DNA from 3 places in the Xanthomonas sp. NCPPB 3218 genome. Region 3 is predicted to be linked to each of the others. Evidence: predicted binding sites of a transcription regulator. Region 3 holds the regulator's gene; each other region holds the start of a gene.

Region 1 (4,279 bases), 1.8 Mb from region 3:
CACGCCGGCGCTGGTCAGCGACAGATGCTGCATGCGTCGGTCCTGGCGTCCCCGCACCTGCCGCAGCAGGCGGCGCTTGACCAGGCGTGCCACCACGATCGCCAGGTTGGGCGCCGACACGTGCAGCACGTCGCCGATCTGGCGCTGGTTGATGCCCGGGTTGCCGTCCACCAGCATCAGCAACGAGAAGTCGACCGGCTTGAGGTCGAACGCAGCCACGCAGTCCTGAAACATCCGCCGCACCAGCAACTCGGTGCGGGTGATGCGGTAGCCCAGCAGCCGCAGCAGGCGTGCCTGATCCACCGTGGTGACGGCATCCGGCAGCGGTACGGCAGTGGCAGTGACGGACATGACGGTTCTCGCAGCGAAGACGACAGGCGGACCGGTGCGCGCAACGCTCACCGCCCGCAACGCCGATCCGCGGCGTGAGCTGCATTGTAGACGCGCACAGGCATGCCGATGTGGGCGTGGCCGCCGAGCGCGTGGCACCGCCGTGCAGGCAGGTCGCCACAGGCTCATGCCAGTCCAGCGCCAGCACATGGCGGCCGCATGCGGCGGCACGCAGGTGTGGGAAGCGACGGTCATCCAGACACGGCTGCGACATGGGATCCGGGGTCGGCAAGTGATTGCGTTCCGGAATAGTTATTGATCATAACTACATTGCCAAGCTGCAGCGCAGCATGGTCGCGCTCGCCAGGCTGACCCGGCGGGCCGAGAGGCCTGGCGGGCATGGTGGCAACCGCCTGTGACAGGCACGCCAGGCACAGGTGCGCGCGGCATGCCGGGCCTGGCAGCGGTGGTGGCAATCACGACGGCAAGGCTGCGGCCGTCGCCGGACGACGCCCACGGACCCAGCCCACTCGCCCGGCGCATCTCCGCGCCAGGTAGGCCGCGTGCACACGCGCGGCCTGTGGCCAGCGGATTACGGGTTACGGCAACCAGAGCTTCTCGAGATCGCGGAAGCCCCAGTCCGAGGGGCTTTCCATCTGCGCGATGCGGTCCTGGCAGTCCGGGCGCGACAGGTCGATGTCCTGCACCAGCACATGGCTGCGCAGCTTGGCCGAATAGAACACGCGCACCTTGGGCTTGAGCAGCGCATCGGGGGTCTGCTCGATGACCACCGCCAGTTTCTGCGACTCCAGCCGCACCAACGAGCCGACCGGATAAATCCCCAGCCGGCGCACGAAGGCCTGGAACACCACCGGGTCGAAGTGCCCCTGCCACGACGCCATGCGCTTGAGCGATTCGGCCGGATCCCAGCCGCGTTTGTAGGGGCGGTCCGAGCTGATGGCGTCGTACACATCGCACACCGCGCCCATCCGCGACATCAGCGCGATGTTCTCGCCCGCCAAGCGGTTCGGGTAGCCGCTACCGTCCATTTTCTCGTGGTGGTGCAACGCGATCTCCAGCACCACCGCGTTCTGCACCCCGCCGGCCACCAGCAGGCGATGACCGTCCAGCGGGTGCTGGCGCATGATCGCCATCTCTTCGTCGGTGAGCTTGCCGGGCTTGTTGAGGATGTCCAGCGGCGTCACCGCCTTGCCCATGTCGTGCAGCAGGCCGCCCATGGCCGCCTCGACGACCTGCCCTTCGGGCAGACCGAGCTGGCGCGCCAGCCCGCTCATCAGGCCGGCCACCGCCATCGAATGCAGATAGGTGTAGTCGTCCGCGGTCTTGAGCCTTGCCACGCTGATCAAGGCCTGCGGATGCCGCAGGACCGAATCGTTGATGGCTTCCACCAGCGGCATCGCCGCCTCGGTGTCGACGGTGCGGCCAAGCCGCACATCGCGGAACATCGCCTCGACCGTGTCGCGGCCGTCTTCGAAGATCTTGCGTGCGCGCACCACTTCGGACTCGATGCCGACCTGCGCGGTGACGCTATTGGTCCGCGCGGTGCGCGTGGTGGTGGCCGGCTCGGGGGGGTCCGGTGCCGGCGGCGGCGCTTGCTCAGGCTCAGGCTGCGGATCGGGCGCGTCCGGCACCGCCGTGTCCAGGTCCAGGCCACGCGCGGTATCGATCACCAGTTGCTCGATCCGGCTGCCATGGATCTTCTCCACGTCGTCCGAATCGACCAGGAACGAGGTCTTCCAGAACGGGTGGTGCACCCACGCGCCCAGCAGCTTGTAGACATACATGCCGGGGCGGAGTTGGTCTGAATCGATGGTTCTGAGCATGCCGGCGCTGATCTGCAAATGGTCCGCGGAAGAGCCCGCCACGACGATGGAGGGTCTGTCGGGTTATCGGCAGTGCGCAGGATTTCTTTGGTCCGGTAGAACTCGCTCGCGCCGTGCGGCGACCGCTGGCTGAGCAGTTCAGTGCGCCGGCAGGCGCATGCCCAGCACGGCGATGGCCGCGAGCAGCAGCGGCACGCTGCAGGCCAGGTACAGGGCCGCCGGCGACCAGCCCGCATCCACCAGCACGCCCACGCACAGCGGTGAGGCGATCGCACCGAAGCGGCCCACCCCGATCGCCCAGCCCATGCCGGTGGAACGCACCGCCGCCGTGAAGACCACCGGCGCCACCGCATACAGCCCGGCGATGGCGGCAAACAGCACCGCGCCGCTCAGCACCGCAATGACGAACGCCCAACCCAGCACCGTGCTGTACCAGCCAAAGGACAGCAGCGCCAGCGCCGACAGCCCCAGCACACCGGCGGTCAGCCACGACAGCCGCGCACGCGCGGCCAACGCGCTGAAGATCGCACCGCCGGCGATCCCGCCCAGATTCAACAACACGCCACCGGTCACGCCCTGCTCTGCCGACAAGCCGGCCACGACCAGCAGCTTCGGAGTCCAGCTGAGCACGAAATAGAACGCAAACATCAGCAGAAAGAACGCCAGCGCGATCAACAGCGACTGCCGCCGCAATGCCGGCACGAACAGGGCCGCATAGCCCCGCGCCCGATCGGAGCCATGCGGCGGCGGTGACGGCAGTACCGCCTGCGGCGGCATGCCCATGCGCGCAAGCACCGCGTTGAAGCGTACGCCAGCACCGGGCGGGCGACGCGCGATCAGAAATTCCAACGACTCGGGCAAAAACGCCAGCACCAAGGGCACACACAGCAGCGACCCCAGCGCGCCGAGCACGAACACCGCGTGCCAGGACCAGTGCTGCAACAGCACTGCTGCGATCGCGCCGCCCAGCGTCGCGCCGATCGGATAACCGGTGGCCTGCAGCGCCAGTGCCGTGCTGCGCCACTGGGCGGTGGAATATTCGGCAGCGATGACCGCAACGCAGGCCAGCATGCCGCCGATGCCGATCCCGGTAAATGCCCGCAACGCACCGAGTTGCCACACCCCGGTGGCCAGCGCCGAGGCGCCCATGCCCACGGTCAAGATCGCCAGGCATGCCAGGATCGTCGCGCGCCGCCCGATGCGGTCGGCCAACGGCGCCAGCAGCAACGACCCCACCGCCATGCCGACCAGGCCGGCACTGAACAAGGCCCCGAGCAGCTTGCCCGACAACTGCCACTGCGCCGACACCTGCGGGGCGGTGAAGGCCATCGCCATCACATCGAAGCCATCGAGCATGGTCAGCAACACGCACACCGCCACCGCCCTCCACTGAAACGGCGTCATGCGCTGCAGTACGAAGGGTGAAGGTGTCGCGGCGCTCTGGGTCATCGGGTGATCCTGGTTAGGGAGTGCAGCTGCATTGGCAACCTCACGCGTGGCCATGCGCTCACGCAGCGCCGCCACGACGAAGACGCAAGCACGCTGGACGCTGCGACGGCCTTCGACAGCGCAGCAGTACTGCAACGCGGCAACGACAGTCGGGGTGTTGCAACGTCACCGGCACGCTAGGCCGATCGCAGAGGGCGTTCAAGACAGCGGCCTGCACGGGTGTGCGCTTATCGAACAAGCCGGCAGCGCGCTTCGCTTGCCTCTCCACGCATTCGTTGAGCTGTCTGCGCAGCGGCATCTGCGGTGTGCGCCTTGCCTGCACGGAAACGATCGACCTCGCATGTAGTGCTGCAGCGCGTGACTCGAGTGCGATCAGACCGGGCAACCCTCACGCTCGCCCGATCAGGATTGCAAAGCGCAACGCCGCACTCGTGATACAGGCATGGATGCAACGTTGCTGGCAGCGAGGTTGAACGACGCGACATATGCATGACTGCGCACAGCCACACACACCTCGATCCGTTCGGAGCGGCAGCGAACGTGCAGGCGCGGCCTCACACGCCCTGGCGCCAGCTGTTCCAACACGCTGCGCCGCTGTATCAGGCACGTCCGCAACCAGATCGATCCACTGCCGCACCAGCGCTTTCCGCATGCAG
Region 2 (4,279 bases), 1.8 Mb from region 3:
CTCCTGTACCACATCCGGCCACACGATGCGCAGCCGATACGGGCCTTCGACCGCCAGCGTGCCCTCGAACACGCCATCGACCGGGCCGGCCTGCATGCGCGCCAGCAACTTGCCGCGTGGATCGATCAGGCCCATCGCCTCGGCACCGGGCGCCAGCACGCGCACCAGCCGGCGGCCGTCCGCCTGGGAATGCGGGCCCAATACCGCGAATGCATCGGCAGGCAGGCCATCGGCCAGCGCCTGCACGCTCTGCACCAGATCCGACATCCCATCCATGGTCACCGCCGTCGCTTCCGTCTCCTGCCCCTGCACGCCCAGCCGTTCGCTCATGACACCGTCGCAAGCGCGGGAGCGGTTGCGGCGGTGCGTTCGTACAGCGAGAGGTATTTCTTGCCCGCCACATCCCAACCACTGGGACGCAGCATCGCCGCGCGGCGCATCGCCGACAGCAGGCTGGGCAGGCGGAAGGTGCGGAATGCGCGCTCCAGGCAGCGGCGCAACGCTTCCACGCTGGCGTGCTGGAACAAAAAGCCGGTGACGCCGTCATCCACCGTGTCGATCAGGCCACCGGTGGCGTGCGCGATCGGCAGGCAGCCAAAACGCTGCGCATACATCTGGCTCAAGCCGCACGGCTCGAAGCGCGATGGCATCAGCAGGAAGTCGGCACCGGCGAACATGCGCCGCGCCAAGCCTTCCTCGAAACCGATGAAGGCACCGACCTGGCCCGGATAGCGCCGGGTCAGCTCGGCGACCTGTTGCTCGATCTCCGGCTCGCCACCGCCGATCACCGCGATCTGGCCGCCGGCCGCCACGATCTGCGGGGCGACCTCGCAGATCAGGTCCAGGCCCTTTTGATGCACCAGCCGCGACACCACCGCAAACAGCGGGCCGGTGCTCTCGCGCAGCCCGAAGGCCTTGCGCACCTGCGCGGCGTTGGCCTGACGGCCCTGCCACTGATTGACGCTGAAGTGCGTGTCCAGATATTCGTCGGTACGCGGGTCCCAGCTGGCGTCGATGCCGTTGACGATGCCGGTCAGCGCGCCCTTGGCGGCGCGGCCGGCCAGCAGGCGGTCCAGGCCACAGCCCTGCGCCGGGCCGGTGATCTGCTGGGCATAGCTGACACTGACCGTGTTGACGTGGTCGGCATGCACGATGCCGCCGCGCAGGAACGACATCTGCCCGTAGAACTCCAGCTCGGCCACACGCTCGGCCGGGATGCCCAGCGCGGCGGCCATCGAATACGGCACCAGGCCCTGGTAGGCCAGGTTATGGATGGTCAACAGGCACGGCGTGGTGCCGCCGGACCAGCGCACATAGGCGGCCGCCAGCGCGCACGGCCAGTCGTTGAGGTGCAGCAGGCGCGGCTTCCAGCCCAGTCCGGCATGGCCGGCGGCGATCTGCGCAGCGGCATGCGACAAGGTGGCAAAGCGGATCGCGTTGTCTTCGAATTCCGAGCCGCTGGTGCTCACATAGGGCGAGCCGTCACGTTCGAACAATTCCTTGGACAGCAGGATGTAGATCGGCAGCCCGTCCGATTGCACGATGCGGCCGATGTCGCAGGCCGGCAGTGCGGCATGCGCCAGCACCCGGCCGACGATCTCCACCTTGCCCGCCCGCGCCAGCACCGCCCGGTAGCCGGGGATCAGCACACGGACGTCGTAGCGATGGCGCAGCGCGCGTGGCAGCGCCGCGGCCACATCGCCCAGACCGCCCGCCTTGATGAAGTCCGCCATCTCCGACACCACGAACAAGGCGCCGCGGGTATCGGCCGGCGACACCGGCAGGCGCTCGTGATGGCGAATGAAGCGGCCACGCGCATCACGCGGTCGCCCGCTCTTCTTCAGAGTCGGGAGCATCGTGCTGCGCTCTAAGCGTGCGGTAGTAGCGTGAAGCGGCATCATGGCAACCATCTAAACGTCCGTCGTAAAGTGGGTGGAGACGGAAAAACAGCGAAGCGACAACCATCATCTGCCGATTCAGCCAGACGACCTGCTACGAATGAGGAGCGGGGCCAACGCGCGTACTCCACGTTGTCCTTGGGACGAATCTACACCCCGGGCAAATAAAATATGCGTGAATACGTGCTGACTTTTCTGCGACATCTACATTCCCTTGCGCATGGTTGCGTAGCTCTAAAGGCATAAGCGGCGCATTGCAGTGCGATGACATCCCTGCCGTGGTGCGCGGTTGTTGAAACGCACCGAAAGCGGGCAACGACGGCGGCGCCCGCCATCACCCGCATGACTTGTTCAGCCGCGCATGCAGGACCGCTGTCGTCTACTGCCTGGCATCGGGGCTGCCTGCCGGAACTGCGCAGACCTGCCCAGACCGCTTAAGCGCGACGCCCGCGCGCCGATAACCCGCAATGGCACCACGACTTTCCGAGACCCCGGCGCATGGCAGACCAGCCTGAACTCCCAAGCCGCCCACGTGGCGGGCTGCGCCGCCTGTTGCCCTGGGGCGGCGCGGACAGCGCGCGCCCGGCCGCCGCCCTGCCCAGCGTGATCGGCGGCGGGCACGGCCTGGCCGCGCATCAGCTGGTGCCGGCCAAGAACAAGTCCGGCGCGCACGACCCGGCGGCCGCCACCGCCCTGTTGATGCGCCTGTTCTCGCATGCCGCGCATCCGGAGGCCTTGCTGCTGGCCTTCGCCGAAGGCATCACCAGCCTGCATGGCGAACTCGGCGACATGGGCGTGCGCCTGAGCGCAGCCTATGCGGCCGGCGACTGGCCCGGCTACGGCCGCACCCTGCGGCAACTGATCGACAAGTACATCCGCACCATCGATACCGGCGACTCGCTGGCCGAAGGGCGCACCGAAGCCGAACAACTGCGCGACCTGCTGCGGCACGCGCTGGGCAATGCCCTGGCCACGCTGCTGCAACGCAGCCCGGAACTGGCCGAGGAAGCGCAGACCCTGGCATCGGCACTGCGCCACTGGCGCCCCGGCCATGAGCTGATTACGCTGGAACAGCGCCTGCGCGAACTCAGTCATCAGATCGGCCTGCGTGCCGAAGATGCCAGCGAGCAGCAGAACCTGCTGCTCGGCCTGTTCGACCTGCTGTTGGAGAACGTCGGCGAACTGCTCGACGATCGCAGCTGGCTGCAGGGCCAGATCTCGGTGGTGCGGCAGTTGATCTCCGGGCCGCTGGATGTCAGCTCGATCGAACAGGCACGCGGCACCTTGCGCGAGGTCATCTACAAGCAGGGCCTGCTCAAGCAAGGCATTGCCGACTCCAAGACCGCGATGCGCGAGATGATGGTGTCCTTCGTCGATCGGCTCGACGGCATGGCCACCAGCACCGGCGAGTACCACGATCGCGTTGCCGGCTATTCGCAGGCGATCGGCGACGCTCGCAGCATTCCCGACCTCAACCGGCTGTTGCAGGACGTGCTACAGGACACTGCCGGGGTGCAGGCGCAGGCACTGGCCGCACGCGACGAGCTGCTGGCCGCACGCCGCCAGGTCGAGGACGCCGAGCAGCGCATCGCCTCGCTCGAACAGGAACTCAAGGACGTGGCCGGGCTGGTGCGCGAAGACCAGCTGACCGGCGCGCTGAACCGCCGTGGCTTCGAGGAACTGTTCCAGCGTGAGGCCGCACGCACCCAGCGCGGCGGGCAACCCTTGTGCGTGGCGATGCTGGATCTGGACGACTTCCGCCGCCTCAACGAGACCCACGGCCACGCCGGTGGCGACGCCGCGCTGCGCCACACCGTGGACGTGGCCAAGTCGGTGCTGCGCACCACCGACGCCATCGCCCGCTTCGGCGGCGAGGAGTTCGTGCTGCTGTTGCCGGACTCCACCATCTTCGAAGCCAGCGCGGCAGTGATCCGCCTGCAGCGCGCACTGGCCCAGCGCTCGTTGCTGCACGAGGACGTGCGCGTGTTCGTCAGCTTCAGCGGCGGCGTGGCACTGCGCCATCTCGACGAGGCCCAGGACGATGTGATCCGCCGTGCCGACCGCGCCATGTACGACGCCAAGGCAGCCGGCAAGAATCGGGTGATCAGCGCCGACTAGCCGCGAACGCGGCCTGCCGCATCGACCGGTCGGACCGGATCACCGACGCACGACGCAGAGGCGCCGCCGGTCTTTCGGTTGCCGCCGGGCCCCACTACGACCAACCGCTTCCGTGCGGCGACCAGGGGCTCCCCTGGCCCGCCGCGGGACGGCGTCAGTGCGCCGCCGGCTTCCCGCGCAGCTTCTGGAACAGCATCACCGCGCCCAGCACGATCGCACCGGCAATCACGCCGACCAGCATGTTGCCCAGTGCATCGACCAAC
Region 3 (4,279 bases):
CGGCGGCCGCGAGCAGCTGCACAGCTACGGCCGTCAGCTCGGCATCGCCGTGCACGAGGCCGACAGCGCCGAAAGCCTGCTGGAACTGCTCGAGCGCCTGCGCGACTACAAGCTGGTGCTGATCGACACCGCCGGCATGGGCCAGCGCGACCGCGCCCTGGCCGCCCAGCTGAACTGGCTGCGCGCCGCGCACCAGGTCACCTCGCTGCTGGTGCTGCCTGCCAACGCGCACTTTTCCGACCTCGACGAGGTCGTGCGCCGCTTCGCCCACGCCAAGCCCCAGGGCGTGGTGCTGACCAAACTTGACGAGACCGGCCGCTTCGGTAGTGCGCTGTCGGTCGTCGTCGATCACCAAATGCCCATCACCTGGGTGACTGACGGACAGCGGGTCCCCGACGACCTGCACCGCGCCAATGCCGCCAGTCTCGTTCTTCGCCTTGAAGATTTGCGGCGCGCTGCCGATAAGCCCTGTACTCCGGAGCACAACCATGCAGTCGCGTGAATACGCCAAGCTGACCAACGCCTTCCCCCTGTCGGCGACCCGTCCCGAGCCCCTGGGCCCGGTGCGCACCATTGCCGTGACCGGTGGCAAGGGCGGCGTGGGTAAAACCAACATCTCCGCCAACCTGGCCGTGGCGCTGGCCGACATGGGCAAGCGCACCCTGCTGCTGGACGCCGACCTGGGCCTGGCCAACCTGGACGTGGTGCTGGGCCTGTCGCCCAAGTACACCCTGGCCGACCTGATCGCCGGCCGCTGCACGCTGGATGAAGTGATCATCGAAGGCCCCGGCGGCGTGCTGGTGGTCCCGGCCGCCTCCGGCCGCCGCCACATGGCCGAACTGGCCCCGGCCCAGCACATCGGCCTGGTCAACGTGTTCTCCGAGCTGGAACGCGACCTGGACGTGATGGTCATCGACACCGCTGCCGGCATCACCGACAGCGTGCTGACCTTCTGCCAAGCCGCCCAGGACACCGTGGTGGTGGTCTGCGACGAGCCGGCCTCGATCACCGACGCCTACGCGCTGATCAAGGTGCTCTCGCGCGAACGCGGCGTGGACCGCCTGCAGATCATCGCCAACATGGTGCGCGACCCCAACGAGGGCCGCCTGCTGTACGACAAGCTGTCGCGGGTCTGCGAAAAATTCCTCGGCGACGTGTCGCTGAACTACCTCGGCCACGTGCCGCAGGACGACTGGTTGCGCCTGTCGGTGCAGCGCCAGCAGCCGGTCATCAAGGCCTACCCCGCCAGTCCGTCGGCGCAGGCCATTGCAGAAATCGCTCGCCGTACCTCGCGCTGGCAGGCCCCCACCGTGCCGCGCGGCAATGTCGAGTTCTTCGTCGAACGCATCATCCAACGGGGAGTGGCCGCATGAGCACCGCTACCGCAACCACGGCCAGCGCGCAGTACCGCGCCGTGCAGCGCAACAACGCCAACGACATCGTCACCCAGCACGCCGACCTGGTGCGCCGTATCGCCCACCATCTGGCCGCGCGCCTGCCGGCGAGCGTGGAAGTGGACGATCTGATCCAGGCCGGCATGATCGGCCTGATCGAAGCCTCGCGCAGTTACGACTCCGAACAGGGCGCCTCGTTCGAAACCTATGCCTCGATCCGCATCCGCGGCTCGATGATCGACGAGATCCGGCGGGGCGACTGGGTGCCGCGCTCGGCGCACCGCCGCGCACGCGACGCTGCCGCCGCCGTGCGCAAGATCGAACAGCACACCGGCCGCGCCGCCGCCGCCACCGAAGTGGCCGCCGCGATGGAGATGCCGCTGCCCGACTACCTGCGTCTGATGGAAGATGCCGCCCGCGGTCAGGTGCTGAGCCTGGAGTCGCGGATCGAGGATCACGGCGAGCTGGACACCACCGCCAAGGGCGGCCCCAATCCGCAGCAGATGATGGAGCGTGGCGAATTCGGCCGCGAGCTGGGCAAGGCCATCGGCCAGTTGCCCGAGCGCGAGCAGCTGGTGCTGTCGCTGTACTACGAACAGGAATTGAACCTGAAAGAAATCGGCGCCGTGCTCGGTGTCAGCGAATCGCGCGTCTGCCAGATCCATGGCCAGGCGGTGGTGCGTCTGCGCGGCCGCCTCAAGGTCTTCGAACTGGCCGATGCCGGTGTCGAAATTGACGAATGATTTTTTCGCGCATTTTTTAGTGTTAGGAGCTTGATGTGAACAAGAACATGCGGATTTTGATCGTGGACGACTTCTCGACGATGCGACGTATCGTCAAGAATCTGTTGGGCGATCTGGGCTTCACCAATACCGCAGAGGCCGAAGACGGCAACAGCGCATTGGCGGCGTTGCGGGCCGGCCCGTTCGATTTCGTGGTCACCGACTGGAACATGCCCGGCATGACCGGCATCGACCTGCTGCGCAACATCCGCGCCGACGCCAAGCTCAAGCACCTGCCGGTGATGATGGTGACCGCCGAAGCCAAGCGCGAGCAGATCATCGAAGCGGCCCAGTGCGGCGTGAACGGCTACATCATCAAGCCGTTCACCGCACAGACGCTGGAAGAGAAGCTGGGCAAGGTGTTCGAACGTCTGGCGGCGACCGCCTGATGAACGCCACCGTGGAAGCCGATGCCGAACGTGCCGCCCTGATCGAACGCCTGCAGCACGCGCTCGATGCACTGGAAAGCGGTGACCAGGTCGCCTGGCGGCGCGAGGTGGACCACCTCGCCGCGCTGCGCACGCGCCCGATGATGCAGAGCCTGAGCCGGCTCGCGCGCGAACTCGGGCAGGCGCTGGGCGAGCTGCCCACCGTGCCCGAGGAAGCCGGCGAACTGGACGATGCCTGCTCGCGCCTGGACCACGTGGTGGAAATGACCGAGAAGGCCAGCCATCGCACGCTGGACCTGGTCGAGGAATGCCGCGAGCTGGCCAATCAGCTGCGCGACGGTGGCCTGAACCAGGACCAGGGCGCGCTGATGGACAAGATGCGCCATAACCTGACCGAGCTGTCGCTGGCGCAGAGCTACCAGGACCTGAGCGGCCAGATCATCCGTCGCGTGGCCGGGATCGTGCGGCGCGTGCACGAGGGCTTCGGTGCACTCGGCCTGCCGCCGAAGAATCCCGAGCCGAAGAAAGACGACGGCGGTCTTGCCGGTCCTGCAGTCAAGGGCCTGGACCGTCACGCGGTGTCGCAGGACGACGCCGACGACCTGCTGTCCGGATTGGGGCTGTAACCATGAGTGCTGTTCCAGACGATATTGCTGCCGATTTCATTGTCGAGGCCCAGGAAATCCTGGATCGCCTCGGCGAACAGCTGGTGTCGCTGGAACAGGCACCGGACGAAGCCGACCAGCTCAACGCGGTGTTCCGCGGCTTCCACACGCTCAAGGGCGGCGCCGGCTTCCTGGCGATCAAGCCGATGGTGGAGCTCTGCCACGCCGCCGAGGAAACCCTGGGCATGGCGCGCTCCGGCCAGGCGGTGTTGCAGGCGCATCACTTCGATGCCGCGCAACAGTCGCTGGATTATTTGCAGGCCATGCTGGATGCGATGGGCTCGGGCGAAACCGTGCCGCATGCACCGGCCTCGCTGATTGCGCAGTTCGATGCCAAGAGCGGCCCGCCGGCGGTCAAGGCCGCGCCCAAGGCCGCTGCCGCTGCACCCGCACACGATGACGCACACGGCGCTGCTGCGCCGGGCGCCAAGGCCGCGCCCAAGGCGGCGGCCAAGGCGGCCGACGCCGAGCAGACCGTGCGCGTGGACACCAAGCGCCTGGACGCCATCGTCAACCTGATCGGCGAACTGGTGCTGTCGCGCAATCGCCTCAAGACCCTGCGTACCCGCCTGCGCGACGAAGAACTCGACCGCGCGGTCAGCACGCTGGACATCGCCACCGCGCGCCTGCAGACCGCGGTGATGCGCACCCGCATGCAACCGGTCAGCAAGGTGTTCGCGCGCTTTCCCAAGGTGGCCCGCGATGTCGCGCGCACGCTGTCCAAGGAAGTGGAACTGGAACTGATCGGCGCCGAGACGGAACTGGACCGCAACCTGGTCGAAGCCCTGGCCGACCCGCTGGTGCACCTGGTGCGCAACGCGATCGACCACGGCATCGAATCGCCGGCCCTGCGCGAAGCCACCGGCAAGCCGCGCAGTGGTCATGTGCGCCTGTCGGCGCAGCAGGAAGGCGACTACGTCAGCATCGAAATCCAGGATGACGGCGCCGGCATCGACCCCGAACGCCTGCGCGAGATCGCCCGCAACAAGGGCCTGATCGATGCCGAAGCCGCCGCCCGCCTGAGCACCGACGAATGCCTGCATCTGATC

The links. Region 3 encodes FliA, which starts transcription of late flagellar genes. Its sites were predicted from a motif close to TAAAGTTTNNCNNNCNNNGGCCGATAA; they were not measured.
Region 1: AC1PLS_RS02055 (HD-GYP domain-containing protein) is a predicted target of FliA. The motif match lies at 2,238-2,264, and genes of this name have one in related genera.
Region 2: AC1PLS_RS02300 (GGDEF domain-containing protein) is a predicted target of FliA. The motif match lies at 2,333-2,359, and genes of this name have one in related genera.

The regions. Positions count from the first base shown of each region.
Region 1 is NZ_CM161516.1:466,667-470,945, reverse strand. It holds gene AC1PLS_RS02060 (MarR family winged helix-turn-helix transcriptional regulator) at 1-351, opposite strand, end outside; gene AC1PLS_RS02055 (HD-GYP domain-containing protein) at 930-2,174, opposite strand; gene AC1PLS_RS02050 (MFS transporter) at 2,313-3,623, opposite strand.
Region 2 is NZ_CM161516.1:522,100-526,378, reverse strand. It holds gene AC1PLS_RS02310 (1,4-alpha-glucan branching enzyme) at 1-330, opposite strand, end outside; gene glgA (glycogen synthase GlgA) at 327-1,910, opposite strand; gene AC1PLS_RS02300 (GGDEF domain-containing protein) at 2,397-4,016, shown strand; gene AC1PLS_RS02295 (DUF808 domain-containing protein) at 4,171-4,279, opposite strand, start outside.
Region 3 is NZ_CM161516.1:2,272,859-2,277,137, reverse strand. It holds gene flhF (flagellar biosynthesis GTPase FlhF) at 1-502, shown strand, start outside; gene AC1PLS_RS10000 (MinD/ParA family protein) at 489-1,373, shown strand; gene AC1PLS_RS09995 (RNA polymerase sigma factor FliA) at 1,370-2,137, shown strand; gene cheY (chemotaxis response regulator CheY) at 2,173-2,565, shown strand; gene AC1PLS_RS09985 (protein phosphatase CheZ) at 2,565-3,191, shown strand; gene AC1PLS_RS09980 (chemotaxis protein CheA) at 3,194-4,279, shown strand, end outside.